DNA from 3 places in the Leuconostoc kimchii IMSNU 11154 genome. Region 2 is predicted to be linked to each of the others. Evidence: riboswitches for the same ligand, from Rfam matches in the RefSeq annotation. Region 2 holds a riboswitch; each other region holds the start of a gene.
What was found. Region 2 has a riboswitch for thiamine pyrophosphate ahead of LKI_RS01105 (acetylornithine deacetylase). Riboswitches for the same ligand answer to the same signal wherever they lie in the genome.
Positions count from the first base shown of each region.

Region 1: linked by a shared signal. The riboswitch ahead of LKI_RS09250 (nucleoside 2-deoxyribosyltransferase) and the one ahead of LKI_RS01105 (acetylornithine deacetylase) in region 2 are both predicted to bind thiamine pyrophosphate.
Region 3: linked by a shared signal. The riboswitch ahead of thiW (energy coupling factor transporter S component ThiW) and the one ahead of LKI_RS01105 (acetylornithine deacetylase) in region 2 are both predicted to bind thiamine pyrophosphate.

Region 1 covers NC_014136.1:1,737,360-1,745,486, forward strand. The annotation lists gene LKI_RS09245 (phosphoketolase family protein) at 1-1,328, opposite strand, end outside; TPP riboswitch at 1,679-1,786, shown strand; gene LKI_RS09250 (nucleoside 2-deoxyribosyltransferase) at 1,897-2,340, shown strand; gene LKI_RS09255 (thymidylate synthase) at 2,375-3,373, shown strand; gene LKI_RS09260 (class I SAM-dependent methyltransferase) at 3,366-4,118, shown strand; gene LKI_RS09265 (NFACT RNA binding domain-containing protein) at 4,166-5,863, opposite strand; gene LKI_RS09270 (copper homeostasis protein CutC) at 6,047-6,682, opposite strand; gene rpmF (50S ribosomal protein L32) at 6,750-6,923, opposite strand; gene pnuC (nicotinamide riboside transporter PnuC) at 7,022-7,837, opposite strand; gene LKI_RS09285 (nucleoside 2-deoxyribosyltransferase) at 7,935-8,127, opposite strand, start outside.
Region 2 covers NC_014136.1:116,667-124,793, forward strand. The annotation lists gene LKI_RS01095 (LacI family DNA-binding transcriptional regulator) at 1-204, shown strand, start outside; gene tenA (thiaminase II) at 249-914, opposite strand; gene LKI_RS01105 (acetylornithine deacetylase) at 917-2,182, opposite strand; TPP riboswitch at 2,271-2,359, opposite strand; gene LKI_RS01110 (glycosyltransferase family 8 protein) at 2,461-3,294, opposite strand; gene LKI_RS01115 (GNAT family N-acetyltransferase) at 3,448-4,155, opposite strand; gene LKI_RS01120 (GNAT family N-acetyltransferase) at 4,163-4,705, opposite strand; gene LKI_RS01125 (SDR family NAD(P)-dependent oxidoreductase) at 4,871-5,710, opposite strand; gene LKI_RS01130 (MerR family transcriptional regulator) at 5,785-6,183, shown strand; gene LKI_RS01135 (iron-containing alcohol dehydrogenase) at 6,669-7,835, opposite strand; gene LKI_RS01140 (NADPH-dependent FMN reductase) at 8,041-8,127, shown strand, end outside.
Region 3 covers NC_014136.1:985,133-993,259, reverse strand. The annotation lists gene LKI_RS05430 (DUF368 domain-containing protein) at 1-116, opposite strand, end outside; gene LKI_RS05425 (TVP38/TMEM64 family protein) at 123-788, opposite strand; gene LKI_RS05420 (DUF4097 family beta strand repeat-containing protein) at 839-1,723, opposite strand; gene LKI_RS05415 (DUF1700 domain-containing protein) at 1,713-2,303, opposite strand; gene LKI_RS05410 (PadR family transcriptional regulator) at 2,300-2,611, opposite strand; gene thiE (thiamine phosphate synthase) at 2,693-3,331, opposite strand; gene thiD (bifunctional hydroxymethylpyrimidine kinase/phosphomethylpyrimidine kinase) at 3,321-4,154, opposite strand; gene thiM (hydroxyethylthiazole kinase) at 4,147-4,923, opposite strand; gene thiW (energy coupling factor transporter S component ThiW) at 4,967-5,470, opposite strand; TPP riboswitch at 5,598-5,686, opposite strand; gene LKI_RS05385 (hypothetical protein) at 5,738-6,247, opposite strand; gene LKI_RS05380 (hypothetical protein) at 6,244-6,540, opposite strand; gene LKI_RS05375 (vWA domain-containing protein) at 6,583-7,743, opposite strand; gene LKI_RS05370 (AAA family ATPase) at 7,740-8,127, opposite strand, start outside.

The sequences.
Region 1 (8,127 bases), 380 kb from region 2:
TTAATTGGTAGTAACCATTGACGATTAGTCGTTTCAAAGACATCTTGGAAACGATTCGAAGCTGTTTCATCTGGACCAAAGCCGCGGAAATTCGTTGGGTTTAGCTTGATGAGGTCTCTAATATAACCACCTAACAAAATAGCATCTTGCGCTAAATCATTACCAGGTACTTGACGATCAACGAGATAATCATTAATATCTGGGAGATTAAGTGGCTTAACGACACCAGCGTTTGTCACGCTGTTATTAGCCATACGTAATGACTTTTTAGGTAATACTTCTTGAATTTCTGGGGCTAAATGACCAGCTTCATCAAATAATTCCTCAGGTTGGTACGACTTTAGCCAATTAACCAAATCAGGGATATATTCAGGATGGTTTTGATCTGCAGGGATTGGAATTTGGTGAGCACGGAATGAATTTTCAATCGGTTGACCGTCCCAACTCTTAGGACCAGTCCAGCCCTTTGGTGAGCGCAATACAATCATAGGCCATGTTGGCCGTGTGACTTCTTCGCTACTTTGGCTTGCAGCAGTCGCACGAATAGCTTTAATTTCCTCAAAAACGGTATCCATTGTGTGGGCCATTTCTTCATGAACTTGCATAATAGGCTTATCAAATGAACTAACAAAATAGGGATGCCAACCGAGGCTAGTAAAGTATTGTGTTAGTGTTTCATCAGTTTCACGTGACAAGACAGTGGGGTTAGCAATCTTGAATCCGTTAAGGTTTAAAATTGGTAAGACTGTCCCATCGTTTTTAGGATTTAAAAACTTATTGACATGCCAAGAAGTAGCTAACGGTGCAGTTTCAGCTTCACCATCACCAATGACAACAGCAGCAACTAAGTCAGGGTTATCAAGAACCGCACCAGCACCGTGAAGGATAGAATAGCCTAAAGCACCACCTTCATGAATTGACCCAGGTACTTTTGGATCAGCGTGTGATGCAACACCGCCAGGGAATGAAAAACGTTTGAACATTTTTTGCATGCCAGCAGTATCTTGTGTGATTTCTGGAAAGGCCTCAGTATAGCTACCATCTAAATAAGCATTTGAAATCATGACTTGACCACCGTGACCAGGTCCTTCAACGTAAAACATGTTCAAGTTGAATTTATTGATTGCACGGTTAAGGTGTGCATAGATAAAGTTTTGGCTTGTAATTGTTCCCCAGTGACCAATCGGATGAATTTTAACCTGATCCGCTGTCAGTTCTTCTCTAAGTAGTGGGTTATCCAATAAATAAAGTTGACCGACTGATAAATAGTTAGTAGCTCGCCAGTAAGCGTCTAGATGATCAAGATAATTCTTTGAGTCAATACTCATGTTAGTTAAGTCCTCCAAATTAATATGATTAAAGTAAAATGCACAGGGCAATCGTTGTAAAAAATATCGCAAGAAACACAGAAAAAATTACTTTGCAAAGTATTTTGAAAAATTTATCATGCTATGATGCCGTCATTATTTTTACAAACCTATCGTATAGGTTATTTATATAAAAGTCAACACCAATATGTTAATTGGTTCGTACCAATTAACATATTGGACTTTATTTATATCGTGAAAAAGCGCACAGTGGAGAGGATTTTTACATATCAACGCTTGTTTTAACATTGATAATAAGTTGCATATTGTCAATGTGATGTGGTAGAATCAGTTTGTTATTAATCGATTAATTAACATACTAGGGGTGCTTCACAAGAAGCTGAGAGAGAAGTGATAGTCTTTGAACCCTTTGAACCTGATCTGTTGCAAACAGCGTAGGAAAGTGTGAAATATAAAGGGCCGCTAGGGTGCCATTATAGATAGACATACTATATCTAGAGCGTTTGCAGTATCAAAAATGATTGCAAACGCTCTTTTTCTATGTTCTAAATTTTAGGAGGAATATTTCTTGAGAAACCATGTATTCTTGGCAGCACCATTTAAACAACTATTAACCCATGACAAAGTCGTTGATTCACAAAGTATGAGTTTAATTAAACAGGTGATGCAACTACTTGAAGAAGCAGACTTTGTTGTCGATAACGCGCATCAACGTGAGGGATGGGGTCAACATATGATGACCCCAGATGAATGCACCATGGCAGATTTTGAAGCAATAAAAAAATGCCATCTGTTTATGGCATTTCCGGGGTATCCAGCATCGCCTGGTACACATATTGAAATAGGCTGGGCTTCGGCATTTGATAAACCAATTGTCTTGCTCTTACAAGAAAATACAACCTACGCTTATCTTGTGAGAGGTTTAGGAACTATCAGTCGCGTCAATTATTTATATTACAAAGATACTGCAGATTGTTTATTAAAAATTAAACAATTTTTGAATGACAAATAATGATTGTACGTCATCACAGAGGAGGAAACGAAAGATGTCAACGTATGAAAATTTTGATAGCGCCTATATGTCTGTACTTAATGACATTTACAACCACGCTGACTTTTTTAATCAACCTCGAGGGTTTCAAAGTCGCGAAAAAATCGCCTATCATTTTAGGATTAATCAACCAGTACAAAGAGGCATTTATAATCAAAAAAGAAAATGTAATATTATATTTAATTTTGCCGAAGTATTATGGTATTTAACAGGTAATAACCGCTTAGATTACATCAGCTACTATAATAAAAAAATGCCAGATTATTCAATGGATGGCCGTATTTTAACAGGTACTGCCTATGGATCGAAATTGTTTAATGATAAAGGTCAACAATCAAGTCAATGGCAAAATGTTAAAGATTTATTAATCAAAGATCCAGATTCTAAACGTGCAGTATTACAAATTTTTGATGGCAGTGAGTTGGCTATTCCAAACAATTTAGATGTGTCGTGCACTTTGGGTCTACAATTTTTTATTCGAGATAATCATCTAGATATGATTGCTTATATGCGAGCTAATGATGCTTTTCGCGGTATTGTGAGTGACGTTTTCTCATTTACCTTTATTCAAGAATTGATGGCGCGTGAGCTCCATATACCAGTAGGAAAGTATTATCACAGTGTAGGCACCATGCACATCTATGAACCTGATAATTTATGGGTAACGCATGTGTTAGAGACGCCAAACGAAGCACAATTTAAATTTCCAGAGATGCCACTCGAAAATAATTGGGATATGATTCAAGAATTGATGGCGTACGAAGAAAAACTGAGAAAAAACGACATTATGATGGATTGGCAGGCCATTTTAGCGACACATATGGCGCCTTATTGGCAGCAAATACTAGCGCTGTTTAGCATATATCAAATGATTCACTATAATAAAAAAATTGATCGAACAGTGTTTGATCATTTATTACCAATTTACCAGTATTTTGTGCGTAATAAATGGCCCAAGCATGTTGTAAATTTAGAGGTAGATAGCAATGAATAATCTTTTTGAAAGTGACAAAATAGCTAACCAATTTAATGCATACAATGATGTGTTAGAGCAAGTATTGGGTTATAGTCATATATTATCTTTTTTTTCAAAGCATCAAGCAGAAACGATATTGGATTACGGTTGCGGACCAGGTAAAGTCGCTTTAAGGCTGGCACAACAAACAGGATCCAAAATCATTGCTGTTGATGAATCTGATCGTATGATTGCTATTGCAAACCAACAACGCGCTCATAAACGTATTGATTATCAAGTGGTAAAAAATGACAGTTTGAGTTCTGTGCCTAGTGAATCACTTGATGGCGCGATTGCTTGTTATGTTTTTATTAATAATGGTTCAGAAGTGCGTATAAAGCGAATTATGTCAGAAATTTATCGTGTTTTGCGTCCTAAAAGTCACTTTATTGTGCTGGATACCAATCCAAACACAACTGGTGTGCCTTTTTCAACATTTCAAAATGGTTCGAAGGACAAAGTCTATGGTTATGGTGAACAGCGTGTTGAAAAGCTGCATGTGAATCAGCAAGAAGATTTGATTTTACATGATTTCAATTGGCCAAATCAAATGTATGAGAGCAATTTAAAAAATGCAGGATTTAACCATATCACGGTAAAGTACCCGACAATCAATGATTTCAATGCTGAGCAGATTGCGACTATTGAAGCACAATATGGCAATATTAACTGGGGAAACGAACGTACGCAGTCACCTTTTATTTTATATGAAGCGACTAAATAAAAATATCCGATAGACACGTTATAAGCGTCTATCGGATATTTTTTTGATTACTTTTTAATTTTTAACTGGGAAACTAACTGATGATCTGGTGTAACAAATAGTGTTTGCTGTCCTTCAAAGATAACAAAACCAGGTTTTGAACCGTTTGGCTTCCGAAGCTTTCCGGCTGGTAGGTAGTCAACAGGAACATTGGCTGAATCGCGTGCCTTACTAAAATAAGCAGCAAGTTTTGCGGCTTCGACCAATGTTTCGTCTGATGGGTTTGGTGAGTGAATAATAACATGTGAACCGGGTATGTTTTGAACGTGTAGCCAAATATCACGACGATCTGCTTGTTTTAACGACAGGCGTTCATTTTGTAAATTATTTTTACCGACTTCTATATGTGTACCATCTGTGCTTTGAAACTGATCCGGTTTTGACACTTTTGGCTTTTGCTTATTTTTCTTGTTGGCACGAATGTAGCCACCATTTGTTAATTCCAAGCGAATGTCTTCAACATCTTTAGGGGAAGCGACATCAAGTTGTGCAACAATGTTGTTGAAGTATGCAATTTCAGCATCAGTCAGCGCCATTTGTTCATTGACATAGGCAACAGCAGTGCGCAATTTACGATACTTTGTAAAATAGCGCTCGGCATTTTTTAAGCCATTAAGTTTGGGATCCAGCGGAATTTTAAGCAGTGCGTTGTTGTTGTAGTAATTTTCAATCTCAACGGATGTCATCCCTTTTTGGACGAGATGTGGGTAGGTGATTAATAAATCACCCATGACTTTTAAATCATCAGCATTTTCAGCATCATCTAATGTTGCTAATAACTTTTTTCGTTTCGACGTATTCTTCTTAAGTTCATTTTTAACAACACGAACCAATGAACCTGCTTGCTGGTTAACACGTTCGCGTTCGGCTCTGCCAATGTAGTAAGCGTCTAGCATATCCCCAAGTGTTTGGAAATGTTGTGCGTTCGTGTGGTCTTGTAACCAATCGAAGGCCGCATAGCTTAAAGCACCTTTATCAGAAGTGAATAAGGTAGGCTTGAGGTTGTTAAAACGTGCGAGCCAATTTTTGGCATGTGCAAGGTGATCCCCAGGTTGATTAATTGTACGCGCTAAACTGACGGCAGAATCACGACCAAATCCCTGATAAGTTGATTGAATCGTTTTTGCCCAGTCATCAAATGGTGTGTCTAAAATCATAGGAGCTAAAACATCTAACCCTTCGGTAAAGGGATTAGCTAGGTTTTGTGCGGGGGGGAGCACATACGTTGCACCAGGCATGAGAGAGCGAACACGATTTTGGTCTGCAGGGACATGTTTTATGAGTTCTAAAATGCGTGAATCTTCTTCTCTGACTAAGAACAAATTGGAATGACGCCCCATCATTTCAAGGGTCAACCGAATTTCTTGTACATCGCCTAGCTCATTACGCGCATTGACGTAAAAATTAATGATACGATCATTGTCAATTTGTACAATTTTTTGTAACTTAGCCCCTTCCAAGTAACGACGTAGAAACATCACAAAGTTTGGCGCGGTTTGAGGATTTTCGTAGGGAATACGGGTGATCTGTGCACGTGCGTATGTAGGATGTGCGCTGAGGAGCAGTGGGTAGTTCACGCTATTGTTACGCACAACTAAAACAATTTCATTTGGGTAGGGTTGATGAACTTTTGTAATGCGTCCACCAACGATTAATTCATTAAATTCATGCACTAAAGCATGTGTAAAAAGACCGTCTAAAGGCATTCTAATAGTTTCCTTTACTGTTTTGACAAGCTGGTTAACATTGTTAATGTTATGAAATTCATCAACGATTAGTTACTGTACATATTGTACAGCAACTAATCGTTCTTTTGTGGACAACAAAAAAATGAGTGACTAATCACTAGTTTAGAACTGGTAATTAGCCACTAAGTATCTTGTAAAGTACTAGACAATTTTTGAACCGTGAACTTCGCTAACACCTAATGCATCTGCAATACGTTGGGCGTTTTCAGTATTGATGCCACCACCAGGAAGAATGGTTACGTCAGCAGGGGCTGTATTAACAAGTACTTGTAGATTGGGTAATAGATCAAAGATGGGTGTTTCAAGTTGCCCACCATGCGTTAAAATGCGTTTGACACCATGTTCGGATAGCCAATACATTGTACTTTGTTGCTGATCCACATGAATATCATCAAAAGCCATATGCATAATTACTTCCAGGTTTAATTCACTAGCACGTGTAATCAATGCCAACATCGCCTTTTTATCCAATAAATGATCACGTACCACACCGAAAGTGACTAATTGACCACCCAGGTCAGCAATTTGTTGTAAGGTATCATGCATTTGTTGCAATTCAATGTCATCGTATGCAAAATCACCGCCACGAGGGCGAACCATAATGATTACTGGTATGTCGTCAATTGCTATCAGTGTATCAATGATTGTACGTGTATCAGGCGTGAGACCACCTAATGCTAACTGGCTATTTAATTCAATACGATTAGCGCCTTTGTCGCGCATTTGTCTGGCAGCTTCAACAGAATCAACGGCTGCTTCTTTAATTGTAATTGTCATGTCATCATTTTACCATAAAATTGCAAACAAAAAACCTGCGCCAAATGGTGCAGGTTATTATGTGAAATTACTTCTTTTCTGTAACTTGCTTACCATTGTAAACACCAGAAGGTGAGACACGGTGAGCTACGCGGTATTCACCAGTTGTTTGATCCAACACGATGTTAGGAACATTCAAACCGATATGTCCGCGGCGGTTACGCTTGTGAGACTTTGAGTTTTTGTTTGATGGGGTAGCCATAAATGGCACCTCCTTTCGTTTCAATTTATCAACTAGTCAAGTTTACCGAAATTTAACACTTTTGTCAATAGTTTTTTTAAAAACAGTGTCAAGGTTTTTTACTTGACATTGTTTCGTGAGAGCTGAGCGGTGATTTCTTTGTGATGGAACCATGAAGATTGTATGATTGCCAACACATCATTTGCAAAGTACATCAGGTAAGTGACCAAAATAACTAAGGCCGAAGCGCCAAGTACGCCACCTGCAGCAACAGTAAATCCCCATAAAGCAATTTGCATTAAGCCCTGTAATAACCAAGCAAACCAACTTTCAGAGAAACGGAAAGTGGTTAAAACAGCGCCAACTAGCCCAGTGCCGAGTACCAAAGAATCTGATATTGGTCGTGGTGTGTGTAGGACTTGTGTTTCAAATAAGTAAGCAGCCGCAAAGGCAACAATTGCAACCAAAGCAACAACAGTATACCAAAATGTTTTACCGTGCTTTTCACCACGTGTATCTGTTTCATGAATAAACCGGACATGTTTGTCAGTATCTTTGACCCATGAAGGCATAACTAAAACGGGGATGTCGAGTAAAATAACATACGTTAACTGCAACACGGCATCAGCTGGATTTTTATGTAACCACGCAACGTAAATATATATAGCTGCTGATAATAGCCCAAACAAACCATTCATTGGTTTAGCTTCTTTTAAACCAAGAACAGTGGTCCAACCAAACGCTGCTGCAAAAAATGTCGCAAATGTCATGCCATTAATGGGGGCACCCATACCAAAACTCGTGTAGGCGATGATGAGGAGACCAAGCGCTAATAGGGCATAAGATAGTCGTGTCCAACCTCTAAATTGTTCAGCATACCAAAATGGGTTGAAAACTTGCCAGTGTGAAATGTGTGGTGTTGATGTTTCTTGCATGATTTAAACTTTACCGAGATTAAGGCACTCTGGGTGGTTTCTGTCGCAAAGGCAGTGCTTTGAGAGAGCGGCTCGGCACCTTTCTGTTTTTTATTATTTAAATGAGTTTGCCAGTATATTTGTTCGGTGTAATATCAAAGAAATCATAATTCGCCAATTCAGCAGTTGATGTGACATGCGCATCTGTACCAAAAGATAACATCAAGTTAATTGGATGTTCATCAATATTACCAGCAAAAACCGAGACAACTGGTGTATTTGAAGCAACTGAATAGCCTAATTCCATTGCT
Region 2 (8,127 bases):
CTTTTGAATGAGCCAAAGATACCACAAAGAATCACCGGTTTTATTGATACAAGTATGCCAAAATATTTAGCGCCAAACTATAAATTTATTCAACAATCACCATTTTTGATGGGCGCCACGGCGGCTGAGGTTTTACTGGCTCAGATTTCAGCAAAACAGCCTGAACACATAAAACAAATTGTTATTCCCTCTAAGTTTGAATGAGATACTTTATGTCATTATCCGATAATGACAGCAATGCTATAATGCTAAACCAGCCACTTTTCTTCTTGATAAGCCATTTCCCAAAAAAGTACTTCATATCGTAAGGAATTTTTAAAAATATTTATTAAACGAACACGTTGCGTCAACGTCTGTTGCGCTGTTATTCGGTCGAATTCTTGAATTAGCCATTCGGTCAATGCGCTAAAATCAGGTGAACTATACATCGCAATCCACTCACCATACAGTACATTTTTAGCACCTGGTGAATGGGCTAAGTTTTTACCAATCGTCTCATATCCCCACATACAAGGTAAGAGTACAGCCAAAAGTTCAGCTTGACCGCCAGTTTGAGCAACTGATAATAAATAGTTTTTGTATGCCAATGTTGTTGGTGCAGGCTCCGCAGATGCTAGTGTTTCTTCGCTAATGTTAAATTGCGCAGCATATTGTCGATGCAATGACATTTCTTCAGTTAAAATTGACTGTAGCGTATTTGAAAATTGTATCATTGTTTTCAAATCAGGACTTTTGAGAGCACCTAACGCAAACACTTTGGCATAATCCATCAAATATACATAGTCTTGTACCATATAATATTTGAACTTTTTAACTGGCAAAGTACCCGCGCCAATTTCTTGCACGAATGGATGTTTTAGATTAGCCTGCCAAATATTGTCGATTTCCGTTATAATTTCTTGACTAAATCCCATTTTCACTCCTTTTTAGTGTGTGCCCAATCTACAATAAACTGTGCTAAAGCTTGACTATATTTTACTAAACGTGCCACTGAAATACTTTCGTCAACTGCGTGTGCATGACGTAAGTCACCCGGTCCATAAATCACAGCTGGAATGTGTGCATCACCAAACCAACCACCATCTGTTACACTTGTTGAAACAGAAACTTGCGTTTTCTTTTCAAAAGTAGTTAGATGTGCGTTTAACAACGTTTGTACTGCAGGATGTTTTTCATCCACCTCTAATGCAGGGAAAATTTCACCGCGATCTTCAATCATTGAATGTCCACCCCATTCAAAGGTGGGTAGATGATCTCGCAACCATGGATCTGCTTGTGCTAATCGCGTAACAAATGATTCAACTTCTTGTGTGACAGATTGATAGGTTTCATTTGGATAAAAATGAACGGTTAGCCATAAGCGGGCTTCGTCAGCAATAAATGCTGCATTTCTGCCGCCCTCAATTACTGCTGGATTTATTGTATTCGTACCAGCAGGGAAGCCAGGATAACTTTTTGTCACTGCCCAATCACGTTCTAGCTCCTGTAAACCAATGATTAACTTGGCCATCTTTTCAATAGCACTCGCCGCCCTTAATCCACCACCAGCATGAATCATTTCACGGCGTAAACCATCATGGTAGGTTTTATCACTTTTAATTGTCACCCATCCTGTAATAACACCGCCTTGTCCTTGGATCTCTAAATCACTCGAATCGGTTACAAGTGCAAAATCTGCTATGTAGCCATGTTCAATTGTTGATTTCGTTCCCGCCTCACCAACTTCTTCCCCAATGACTGATTCAAAAAGCAGCTTTCCAGGCAACGAAATATTTTGATCGTGCAAAATTTTCAACGCAAATAATGCAGCAGCAAGCCCACCTTTCATGTCTGATACACCGCGGCCAATAATTCGATCATCACGAACGGTCGCTTTAAAAGGTGTAAAAGTCCAACTTTCATTCGGGTTTAACGCAGCAACATCCATATGCCCATTAATGATCAAACTTTGATATGCTGGATTGCCCCTTTTGGTTCCAACAACAATATCATCATTATCGTATAACGCCCATTGGTCAATACTAAAACCCAAAGAGCTTAAAAAGTCAGCGACAAAATTTTGTGCTTCCCGCGTATTTCGTGCGGGTGGTGCTGGTGTTTCGAAAGCAACCAGATTTTTTACTAAGTCCAATAGCTCGTCTTGTCGTGACTCAATTTGTTGATTAACTTTTGTTAAATCCATGCTTCACCTCCACAAAAAAGCACTCTTGCCAGCGGACAAAAGTGCTCCAAAAAATGGATTTAATATATGCGTTACAAATCAGTTAATGTTGCAACACAAAACACTTTCCTACGCTAGTCCAAACTAGTTCAGGTTCAAAGGGTACTTCTCAGCCATGTGGCGCCCCTAGTTCAATTGATTATAGTTTATTTTGATAAACTTGTCAAAAATTCTTCCTTTTTTCAATTTGTTTGATACCATATTTGATTAAACAGGCATAAAGTAATAAATTGCATCACTTAATAATACTCACCATAGTTCAAACGCAATAATTGTTCATAATGCTTATATAGAATAGCAAAGCGGTTAAGGTTTCTCTTTTCCCATGGTTTAGGATGACCACAGAAGTGCAAAATAACTGTATTTTCAATAACCCATGGTAAATCAATACTCCCTAAACTTTTAGTAAAATGCACGATATTATCTCGTGTATCGTAATTCCAAATCTCCTCAGGAATACTCAAAATATGATCACTATACAAATAATTCAATATATCTTGATCTGGTAATATTAGTCTTTTAGCATAGCGATCAATGGCCGAAGTAATATCGTCTAATTTTACCTTTTCTCTCATTTTATTTAAGTCCATTAACATCACGCCAGAATTAAAATACTTATTTTTATTTTGAAATCGTACGTTGTTTATAGTTTGACTAACGCCTGTTAAACCATTGTGACTAGCTGCTGCAATCATCTGATTCTTCATATCTAGCGTCCATAAAGATCTTATTGGGTTAATCACTAAAATATCAGGATCTAAATATAAAATACGTGTCAACGTCTTCGGTAAGTATTCTCCACACAAAAGCCTGAAATACATTTCAGCTGGATATTGTTTCAATACAGGTGCTGATGACCAAACATCGACATCTACATGAACCATATGTAATTGATAACCTAATTTGCTAACGAATGCTACTAATTGTTTGCTAGACGATTCTGAAATAGCATGATGTGCTAGCCAAATGTCGAACTGATCATCTGTATTGGTTTGCTTAATTGATAATAACATGACTTTAAATTGCGTGAGATAATTGTCATCTAGTGTTGTTAATATATTGATTGTTGCCATTTCTCATCTTTCCTATGAATATGTCATTGTTATCATAACAATACGCGATAATTCCTCCTTTGTAAAGCGTCAAATGATCAATAGAGAGATGGTATTTGTTAGCAAACAAAGTAACAGAGAAACATTGCAAAATGATCGCACAATGTTTCTCTGTTACATATCGGTTAATTTATTTTTCTGAATGCCTTCGTTATCAAAATTAGATTTGTTGAGCCACTTTTCCATCCTGTTTTTAATACTAGGCCATTCATAATCAGTAATCGAAAACCAGGCTGTATCTCTATTTCTATTTTTGTATACCCACATATTCCTAAAAATACCTTCGAAAGAAAATCCCAAACGTGTAGCAGCGTGCTTTGATGCTTCATTACAGTCATCACACATCCAAACATATCTACGATATCCTAGTTGATCAAATACATACGTCATTAAAAGGAACTGCGCCTCAGTGGCAATTTTTGTCTTTTTCATTGAATCAGAATAAATAACATAACCAATTTCAAGGCTACCGTTTTCTTGATCAATCGCAACTAATGCAAAACTTCCTAATACTTTCTGAGTTGATTTATCTACAATGGCATAATAAATTGACTGCTTTTCGTGCTCGATTTTAGTCAAATAGTTCCAAAATGTATCACGATTTTTAAAGTGATTTAGGGATAAATAAGTCCATGTTTCCGAGTTACTCTCCGGACCAAAAAAACGATACAAATCATCAAAATGAACTTTTTTATCAATTTTTTGTAAGATACAATATTGACCCGTATGCGTTTTCTTATCTGGAAACGGCCGAGTTGTCCAATTGGGAACCGAATAACCGACTATTTGTGCCCTATCATTTAACTTTTCTTTTTTTAACATATTAAATTCACGCATTGATTATCTGAAATTCGTAAAATACACAATCATCTATTCCTTGGTTATCAAAACTAGGTAAATCATATCGTCCAATATATGCAAAACCATTTTTTTCGTACAATCTACGAGCTGGGACATTATCAACTAGTGTATCTAATCGTATTGCGTACATGTTATTTTTTACAGCAAACATCTTAATAAAATCAATAATTTGACTGGCAATACCTTGGTTGAGTCTTTTTGGGTGCGCGATTAACGTATGAACAACTAAGCTCTTTTGATCAGATTCATCACTACTTTTCGACCAGTTTAAAGCCTTATACGCTTCTTGTGAATCTGTATTAAGTATAACAGAGCCAACCACAACGCCTTTTTCATCCAAACAAATAAAAAATTCATCTTTCAATACTGCCACTAAGGCATCTGAGATGTGGGGGTATACTCCTGGTATCCAGCTCGTCTGAATCGGATCGATATGTGGTAGGGCATCTTTGTAAAATGTTTCAATAGCCAGGTGATCATTTTGATCTGCGCGGCGCACCTTGTATAACATATAGTTCTCCTTTTTCTGTGTTATGTTTCTAAAAATGTTTATTGTCTTATTATACTGAATTTCTAATATTTTTAAAATAATGATGACAATTTGCACATAAAAAGAGCGAATTAACAAAAACTGTTAATCCGTTCTTTTTTAATTTTTTAGGCTATCGGCGTCGTGTTACTCAAAATCTGTTGAAACAGTTCGTGAATAATTCTCTTTAAATTGCTTTTGTAATTCTTCTACTTTTTCTGTTGCTCTAACATACGCATCTGATCCAAGTAATAGACGTAAAGGGTGCTTGCCAGATAGTTGTAGTTCGTAAATAACCTTCGCTGCCTTATTTGGGTCACCCGGTTGATTTCCAGACAGTAATTTTAAGTTTTTAATATTTCGACCAGCCGTGTTGATGTAACTTGACGCAATATTTTTATTTTCAATGGCCGATCTGCTGGCAAAATCAGTATTGAAATCTCCTGGCTCTATTAAAGTCACGTCTATCCCAAGTGGATTGACTTCTAATGCTAAACTTTCTGTCAATCCTTCTAAAGCAAATTTGGTAGCATGATAATACCCAAATCCTGCAAAAGCACGTAACCCGCCTAGAGAGGATACATTCATAATATAGCCATGGTGTTGTTTTCTCATGATTGGCAACACATTGTCTAACATGTTTTTAATTCCCCAGAAGTTCACATTAAACATATTTTGCACTAACCTATCATCTGCACACTCGACAGATGAGAAATAAGCATAACCAGCATTATTCACCAAAACATCTATCGTATGCCAAGTTTTTACAACCATATCTATACTTTCTTGTACTTGTACTTTATTTGTCACGTCTAAAGCTAATATCAGTAGATTATCTAAATGTTCCCAATTTGGGACATATTTTTTAATATCCTCAGGATTTCTTGCAGTGGCTGTTACCCTGCAATTCTGTGTCAACAGATACTCAACTAATGCTTTACCTAGGCCTGTGGAAGCACCTGTAATAAACCAAACATCTTTACTCATTGTAAATTCTCCTTTAATCAATTAGTATGATAACTATACTGCATGATAGTAACTATCAGTCAAGGAGTAATAACATGTATACAATAAATGATGTAGCAAAAATATTTGCTATCTCCCCACATACTTTACGATTTTATGCCAAGAAAGCCCTTTTTCCTAATATCACAAGAAATGAGCAAAATGTACGTTTATTTACTGATAAAGATTTAGAATATGTTGAAATGGTGTTGGCTCTTCGTCACACAGGTATGAGTTTAAACGCAATTAAAACATATATTGATCTTTGTGCGCTAGGTGACCAGAGCGTGTCAAAAAGGTTAACTATTATTGAAACTGAATTGGAAAATGCAGAGATTAAACTAACAGACAGCATGCATCAACGCGATGTCTTGGCACGTAAACTAGACTATTACCATGAAGCTTTGGCTAATGGTGAAAAAAATATTGTTTGGGGTACAAATAAATTACATTAGCACAGCCTAGTATTAACATCTTAACTTGTCCATGAATAAAAGTTCTTTTTTGCAACAATTTGATTTGCTTTATCAAGTGTCAGCCGTAAAATGTAGGGTGTCAATTTCTTAATTTTTTAAAATCTTTGTAATTAAATTTTAGATCGTAAAAATTAATTACAACACTTAGGGCTGCACAAATAAAATATTAGCACCTTTGTGATAACATATTAATTCTAATAGTACAACCCTGTTTCTGTGTTGTAAACTATTCATCGATTCACCATCCTGTTCGTAGCACCACACGACACCATACAATATTTCTCATAGTAGTTGTCAGTCTATTATTAATTTAATCAAAATAAAACGCCTGATGTGAGGATAATAATCTCAAATCAGGCGTTTTTATATCTAGCTATTTCAAATCAACAATATTACTTACCCTAATCATCTATCATTCTCATGATTAACCATATAATAGACAAATTTAGGTTTTAAATGAAAATTTATTTCATCGATGCTTCATACAAAGCAATAACGTCTGCTGTTGTAAGCGGTACATAAGCCTTGTCTAGTTGTCCCACAGTCACTGCGCTCTTAGCCATAGCTTCGAAATGCGTTGTCTGATTGATGTCAACACCAGGCAGTGTCGTTGGAACACCCAATGACGCTATCCAATCAGCTGTAGCACGAATAGCCTGAGTTGCCACAATTTGATCATCACCACTCAGTTGCCAAACATGGCGTCCAAAATCAGCAAATTGTGTTTGCGTATCAGCATGCAATGCAAAAGTCATCCAATGCGGTGTTAAGATACCCAATCCGATACCATGCGTAATGTCATAATATGCTGATAATTCATGCTCAATTGGGTGAACGGTCCAACCATTTACATTACCAGTGTGTGCTAAGCCATTTAATGCCATTGTAGACGCCCACATCAAATTAGCTCGGGCATCGTAATTATCTGGTGTTTCTAATGCCACAGGTGCCCATTTAATAACCGTCCGCATGAGACCTTCAATTAAGCCACTTTTGACGTCATTATTTTTGGATTGGTCAAAGTACTGTTCTGCTAAGTGACTGAAAATATCAATTGAACCAGCAGCCGTTTGCCACTTTGAAACTGAATAGGTTAGCGTAGGATCTAAAAATGAAATAGCTGGTGTATTGGGTCCATATGTGCCTAACTTTTGATTTGTTTCCGGGTTAGAAATAACAGATCCCTGGTTCATTTCTGTTCCTGTTGCTGATAAAGTTAGGATATCAACAACAGGTAATTGGTCTATCGTTAAGCGTTTACTTGAATCCACAACTAATTCCCACGGATCAGAATCGTAAAATTTTGACGAAGCAATGACCTTAGATGCGTCAATAACGGAACCCCCACCAACAGCTAAAATGACGTCAATGTTTTGTGATTTAACTAATTGCTGCCCTTCACGGACAGATTCAATTTTCGGATTAGGCGCAATGCCTGTTAATTCGACAACATGCAGGCCATCTAAAGCCTCAATAACACGCTCATATAAACCGGATTTTTTAATTGAGCCACCACCATATGTCAGCAAGACATTCTTGCCAAATTGTGAAACTGCATCACGCAGTTCGTTATCTATACGATCTGCGCCAAAACGAATATCTGTTGTATTTTTAAAACTGAAATTTTCCATGTTAAATATCTACCTTTTTTCTATTAGATATACTTATTTTACTACATGCCCCATACGCTTGGTCAAGCAATACGCTGTAACCAATTAGTGGCGCACCAATATGAACAAGTGCATGATGAAACACAATTGAAATATTAAAAAAGGTTGAAAACATAACCAAATAGGTTTATACTTACTTTTAGTAACTAGAAAGAGGATAAAGTACATGAGTAAGTATGGTATTGTTGTTGGTTCAATTCGAAAGAATTCGTATTCAAAGGGCGTTGCAGACGCTCTTGTAGCTGGTCTTCCA
Region 3 (8,127 bases), 870 kb from region 2:
AATCCCAAAATAGCAGCCAAAACGCCACCCGAAACACCTGGTAAAATAAACCCTAAAGCAATGAAAACACCTTTGATAAAACGCGTTAACCAATTTTTAATACGATCTTTTTTCATAATGACCTACATTCCAAATATTTTAAGCAGCCAATCAAAGCCATACAACAAAACAAAACTATAACAAGCAATCCCGATTGGTTTACTTAAAACTAAAATCCAACAAAATTGTTTAAATGGCATTTTAGTTAAACTCGTTAATAATATTAACGCATCATCTGGTGCAATCGGCAGCACCATCATAATTATAAATAAATTAACCCATCTTTTACCGTTCAACTTATCAATATATTTACGATATATTTTGCGTGGCACAAGCGTCTCCACTAATGGGATGCCAAATGTACGACCAATTTGAAATAATAATAAGGAGCCAATGACAATCCCAACATAATTATAAATGAAACCTAACCATGGGCCAAATAATAACGGCCCCACGGCTAGCGTAATACCACCAGGAATAATGGGCAAAACGACTTGTATGATTTGAACGCCTATAAAAACGATTGGCCCTAATAGGCCAAAACGTTCAATCATATGACGTAATAGCATTTGATCTGTGAGTAATCCAGCATGCCATAGATATAAACCAATAACAAGCGTACCGATTAAACCAATAACACCGATAATCTGTATCAACCGACGAATGATTTGTCGTCTTCTGGTGTGTAATGTGACTTTGTACATATCTAATGGTTGACGCTTAAGGTTTACTCGTTTACCAAGTTTCATTTTATGCGTGCCCCGACGAGTAATATGGTTCACTTTAATCCCCTTTTAAGCTATTCAATTTCAATGTCACCATTTTGAGTTTGAATCATCAAATCGCCCTTACCTCGCTGTTGCCCAACAAATCCAGGTGCCACGTCGGTGTCGCCCATTTCCGTTCGTGCTGAAAATGTGGGTAACTTTGTTGTTTCTATTGAAATGTCACCATTCTCATTACGGATGTACCCACCATGTACGATTTGACTATGCTCAATGTCTGCATCTCCGTTTTGTAGGTCAGTTTTGATTGTTTTAACAGCGCTAGAAACCAAACTTAAATCATCATTGTCTAATTGAACTTGCAAATTGTCAACTGTCAATTGATGTAACTCGGCCTCACCATTTTCTAAATTAATGGTAGCATTTTTTGCTGCAACACGCGTCAGAATGGCATCATCATTTTCTGACTGCACTTTAATATCATCTGCCCTGACATCAGATATTGTCACATCACCATTACTCTGTGCCACATTAATGGTTTTCAGTTGCACACTGTCTGGAACAGTGATCGTTAAACGTGCTTTGTTTTCAGACAATCGACGCCAGTCAAATGATAACAAGTGATGAGACCTAACAACATTTTTAACAGCTAAGGTTCCCTTTGAATAAGTCACTTTCGTTTTCTCATCATTACCAATATGCGTTTCGGTAATTGCAAAATGATCGCCACGTTCAATATAAACTGCCTTATCACTATTATCAATCGTCAATACTTTAATATCTTCAATTTTTGATGGTATCTGTTGCGACAAATCATGCGTTTTTAATGCACCCGCTTTTTGGTATGAAAATTTATCATGCCAACTAATACTGCCTGGTCTCTCAATTAAGGCTGAGGATATTGCCATGACAGTACCAATTACTAACAGTGACAAACCAATCATAGTTCTACGCTTCATGATTTACCCCTTTCTTGATAAAACGACGGCCAGTCAATTTGATTAAACGTACAAAACCGTTAAATAACGAATAAATGCCCCTTATAAACCATGGTACAACAAGAATTAATACACCAATTCCCGCTAGGCCCACACCAATTGAGAAAATACCCCCAGTAAGTGAGCTAAAGATGACAGCAAAACCTGCAATGATAGCTGTCACAGCTGCCACAAGTATGGATACTATAATCATAACGATTGTAATCACAATTGAAACAACTATAGCTAGTAAAGAAACAAGTAGCGCTAACACAACTATAGCTATTGGCAAGACAACTGGTGAGGCTAGTATCGCCAATATGACTACCCAAATCATGTGTAACTGCTTCTTCGGTTTCAATGCTGTCGCATCGTCTGCATTCATATAATAATCAGCTACTAATCGACGCGCAAATTGCCTTGGCGTACCAAATTGCTGTCGTGCCTCATTATTAGATAAATTACCATCTCTAAAATATTCATCATAGTAGGCCATCATTTCTTCACGTTCATCACGTGGTAAAGCATGTAAGTGTGCTTCCAATTCATTTAAATAACTCATTTTTGTTCTCCTAAGATGGCATTAATTCCTGTCGCAAAATTTTCCCAATCAGATTTAATAACTGTTAGATGTTGCTTTCCACCAGCTGTTAATCGGTAATATTTTCGAACACGACCCTCAAAAGGTTCACTATAAGTTGTTAATTCTGCGCCCTTCTCAAGTCGCCGTAATACAGGGTACATCGTTGACTCCGACACACTGACATGACGTTGAACTTCTTTTGTGAGTGCATAACCATATAAGTCTTGCTTATCTAAAATAGCTAAAACCGTGCCATCAAGCAATTCCGTTGGCGTTTGTATACCCATAACCTGTCCTTTCCAATACTATTTATCATATAACATATACTATACGGCAAATATGATTTGATTGCAAAAAAAAACAACTAATTAGGATAGTTGCTTCCAAAATGCTAATGTCTTGGCAATATTTTCACTCGCACTAATCATACTAATGACTGACGCACCTGCCACACCGGTTTTTAATACATCAGGCAAATTAGCTTGTGAAATGCCACCAATGGCAATCGCCGGCCATTGACTTTGCCTAACAAGCCCTTGTAGCCCCGAAATACCAATGGCTGGCTTGGCATCTGCTTTACTCATTGTCGCAAATACTGGGCCAATACCAACATTGTCAATACCGCTCAAACCAGCAATACGATCATATTCCTCTTGGGTTGAAACAGATACACCAACAAATAGTGGTTGGCTGGCTTGAATATTTTTTTTAATATCGCCATCTCCTTGACCAAAATGAACACCATCTGCCTTGATAGCATGTGCTAAATCAATATCGTCATCAATAACCAACGGCACTTGGTACTGTGTTGTCAGTTCACGGACACGTTGCGCAACTCTGCGCTTTTCTGATCCAGTTAAAGCTCCCGGGCCTTTCTCACGGTATTGAAATAACGTAATGCCATGGGCCAATGCCTGTGTTAAAACATCAAAGAAAACTGCCTCACTGGCCACATTTTGTGTGCCCAAGATAAAATATCGCGCCAACATAGCTTGTTTAAAGATCATCTAAAACCTCCGGTTGATTACTATCTATTACTGATGCTGAATGATTCAACGGTCCGTGCCCATGCCCCACATAGATACCATTTCGAATAGTCGCATCGACATAGGCCTTAGCAGTAATAATGGCATTTTTAAGCGTTTCCCCCAAAGCAAGTTGAGCAGTAATAGCTGCTGAAATGGTATCCCCTGTACCGTGCGTCCGAACTGTATCAACACGTTGGCTTGTCATCCAAAAATGCTCGCCATTCTCAAGTAAGACATAATCATATACCTTTTTCTCATTGCCATGTCCACCTTTTAGTAACACGTTTTTAGCGCCAAGCAATTGAATTCGCTTCGCTACATCTGCAACATCTTCATGCGTTTTAATTTGACTATGCGCCAATACTTCCGCTTCAGGTAGATTAGGCGTCACTAGGGTTGCCAAGGGTAATAAATCGCTTATTACGGCATCAATAGCCTGCTCAGTTAACAAACGGGCACCGCCTTTAGCAATCATTACTGGATCTAAAATATAGTCTCCAAAATCTTGTTTCAAAATAGCAGCTGCTACCGTGTGAACAGTTACCGCATCACCTAACATACCTGTTTTAAAGGCACTAATTTTTAAATCATTTCCCACAGATGTGAGTTGTTGTGTCACCATATCTGGCGTCACCATTTGAACATCCTGGACGCCAATGGTGTTTTGAGCAGTAACTGATACAATCACATTCGCGCCATATACGTGGTGTGCAAAAAATGTTTTTAAATCAGCAGATACGCCTGCACCACCGCTAGAATCTGTACCAGCAATTGTCATTACTTGTGGGGTTTCATTAGCCATTTTGAACCTCCGAACGTATGAATTCTTCTAATTCATCCTGTTTAATTAAATATAATTCATCCAACACTTGATTGGCAAAATATCCAGGTGTTTTCACTGTTTGACTTGCTCTCACACCTGCTAACTTCATCATTGCCATAGCACGAGCAGTGTTCTCTACGGTCACTTCATCGCTATTAAACATCCCCACCAAAGCGGATAAGGCATCACCTGTCCCAACATTTGTCGCTAAAAGTGGCACATCAACAGCAATCATTTGAGTTGTATGTCCGTCACTGATGACATCTGTTTGACCACTGAGCGCAATAATAGCGCCTGTTTTTTGCGCAGCCAAGCTGGCAATTTTTTGGACGTCACCGTTTCCTGTGGCATCAATCCCATGACTCGTAAAATCAATTCCTGCAAACCACGCGATTTCGGCAGCGTTACCACGAATAACATTAACTTGTGAGTCAGTCATCACAGCTTTAACTGGTACACTTCTTGAAGGGATACCAACAGCAACAGGATCCAAAACCACAACTTTTTTGGCTTGATTAGCTATTTGAATGAGTTTAATTGTTTCAGGTAGTTCTGACCGTCTCCAAGTCCCTGTATTGACGACCACAGCATCACTGATAGCTACCAAGTCATTAAACTCGTCAATTTCACGTGCCATAATTGGTGAGCCTCCCACAACGTTAACGACATTGGCAACAAATTGTGGCGTCACATAATTTGCATAGTTAAAAACTAACGGTGTTTTTGATTTTAATTCTAATAAATCCATTATTTTACCATCCTTTAATCTTTCGTTACTTGATTAATATGTTTCACTGTAGCTTGTCTAATAGTTTCGTTTGTTTCATAAACTTTAAAAAGATGTATCCCAACATTGCACCGACTACGGCTGCCGGCAAGAAGAACGGAACATAAAAATAAATACTTGGTACTTTAGCGTGGTAAAGATAGTTCATCACTGGTACTGAAACAATCGCTGAAACGATCCCTGTTCCAATGATTTCGCCAATAACTACAGCAATATACTTACCAGTCAGACGATATAAAATACCGCCAATAGCGGCACCAAATATGGCACCAACGATAGCCAAAATCGTGCGACCAGCTAAAATCATACGCAACCCACCTGTTAAAAATGCGATAGCAACTGCATACCATGGCCCGAGAATGACGACCGTTATGACATTAAAAAAGTGTTGAAAAGGTGCCATATTAGGCAATACGACAACACTTGACGTTGCAAATGATAACGCCGTGATAACGCCGGACAACGCGAGTTTACGCAATACCTTATTCGTTCCTATACCTTGTCTCATTTCCAAAATGATCTCCTTTTGTCTAAAAAATGGTTCGCACTTTTTAACATAAAAAACTGTTGACTGATTTTCACAAAGGAAAAACAGTCAACAGTTATAAAAGTAGGCATCATTATGCTGTAATTTCATATTTGTCAACGTATCTCCCTTCGCACGCATTATCGTGATCAGGTTCAATGAGTATTTCTCAGCCAAACGGCACCCCAGATAAAAATATTAGTTTATGCATTTATTGTAGACCAGAATAGTGCCCTATGCAAGAGGAAATTATCCCCACCATGTTTGATTATCAAAATCCCGCATCTGATGTGTCAGTGATAATTGACTTTCTGAAGTGACATGTGTGTAACTTGTTGTATAGGGATTTTTCATTAATTGTTTCATCTGCGTATAGTTATCACTCACCAAATAATCAGCCAATGCCGAATGATCGGGCCAAAAACTCCACAACATGAACTCAGCCTTACCTTGGCTATTTTGTGCCAAAACAGCATCATCAGGTAGCAATTGTGTCACCAGTTCATCTTGATGACCTTTAGTTTGAAAGGCTATTTGATGTATCACTTGACCTTGCAATAATCCAGAAATAATCACGCTATCAAAACTAATAGGCCGTTGAAACTTATCGACTAAATCCGGATCATCTAAAATTAACATATTTGTACCAGCCAGTTGCGACTCTTTGGCCAAATAAAAACAGTTTGTTGGATGCATCGATTGCAAGGCTAAAAGTTCAGCAGGTTCTTGTTCTGGCGCTAACACTAAATTAATTTTCATAAAAAAGGCTCCTTTAGTGCGTTGACAACATTTGGTGATAGCCGTGTTTGATTTGATAAAATAAATGCCTGTACACCGGCAAACGTTGTCAAATCAACAGTTGTTGTTACCAAATTTGCAGCGCTTAATTTTTTAGCAAAGGTAATGTCTGCTAAGGTAATTAACATCATACCCCACGTATCATTCAAAATGAGTGATTCCCAATGATTATTGAGTAAGGCTTCAGCGCGTTTAAAACGACCGTCTTTGTTAATAAAACTACGTAAATCTGTTGGATTTAATTTTTCAGTCATTTTAACCTCTTGTATGTCTGAACTTGATGATAGCGTGTACGCTCAAAAGCGTAATATTTGACCAAAAGGCTTCTGGATACTTAGCGTTTTTTGGGGTGGTAGTAACCAGTACACATGCTTAAATTTTGTTTTTAACTGACTTTTTTCACCTTCACCATCAGTTAGAATGATGACAACGGTCTGCATCGGGTTGAACTGGCGTTCTAACAAGGTATCAAAAATACATTGAAATGTTGTCCCACCGCCTGCATGTCGTACCCACTTTGTCACTTTTTTAATATCGTGAACCTGTGTATCAAAAGAGAAAACACGCACGTCAGCATCAAGTTGTTGTGTTAGCTGTAAAACAGTGGCCAACATCTGCCCGACTTGCTGGTTAGAAATCGAGGCAGAATTATCAATAAAAACAGCAACCTGTGCATCATATGTACTAATTTCGCCTAATAAATCTAAACGATAAGCTTGTCTTCGATTAAACCGTGCACGAGATGACTGACGTTTATTCGGCATTTGACTTAACCCCATACGTAACACTGATCGCCAATGACGTTTCGGTACGACAATCTCATCAATTTGTTGTTGTACACGACTGTCTATTTTACCACGACCAGATAACTTCGTGTCTTCATCAGCTTTTTTAATTACCAAGGCCAAGGCAGCAGCCGATTCTTCCGTGGCCGTCCCAATACTAGACCAACTGCCATGCCCATCAACATTATCTTGACCCAAAGATGGCACGTTGTCAAATAATTGGGCAACAAGCGCCATATAAGTTGACGAGTCTTCATGCAATGGTAACAGTTTACCAGACATATCAAAAATCGTTTGTAATGTCATAGCATGCGGTAATTCACCCAACGTTTGAGGCAAATATTGATTAACAGCAATATCTGTACCAATATCAACCACGTTATTTTGTCGCCGTTCTTTTGCGTAACGCAGTGGATGCTGCCAAATAATGTGCAGCGCCTCATGGGCTAATGCTAACGCAATTTGTTTATGATTTGTCAATAATTGCGTCAATATTTTTGGATTAATCACCAACAACCACTGGTGTGCCTGCCATTTTAATGACAATGCATTTTGTGCGTTGACATCCATTTCTCGCGACAAATTCATAATAACATGCCCATAAAAAGGTGCCTCATCTAGTAATGTTTTAATACCATCAATAATCAAATTGTTTGTTTGACTGCTGTTCATCGTGTCGCTATGTCCATAATTTGCTGATACAAAACGTTAGCATAGTGCGCCTCCGAAGCATATAAATCATCCAAAATAGGTGCACTAGTCATTTGTTTTACCAAGGCATATTGACCATCTGGTGCCATCATATTCAACATTGCACTAAAGCGACCAGCATGATCATTTGACGTCACATCTGCAGTTAACAACACTGTTTTCATCACAGTCGCTTTTTGTATTTCCGACATCTCTTTGAACTTTTCCCGAATTATTATTGGCAATTCGGGTCCCATTGGTAATGACTCGAAAACGTCACTTGCTGACAAGCTCGGCAGATGGTCTCGTATAAAACTAACAAATTGTGTCGCAACAGGTTGTCCTAAATCACCAGCTACGATATCA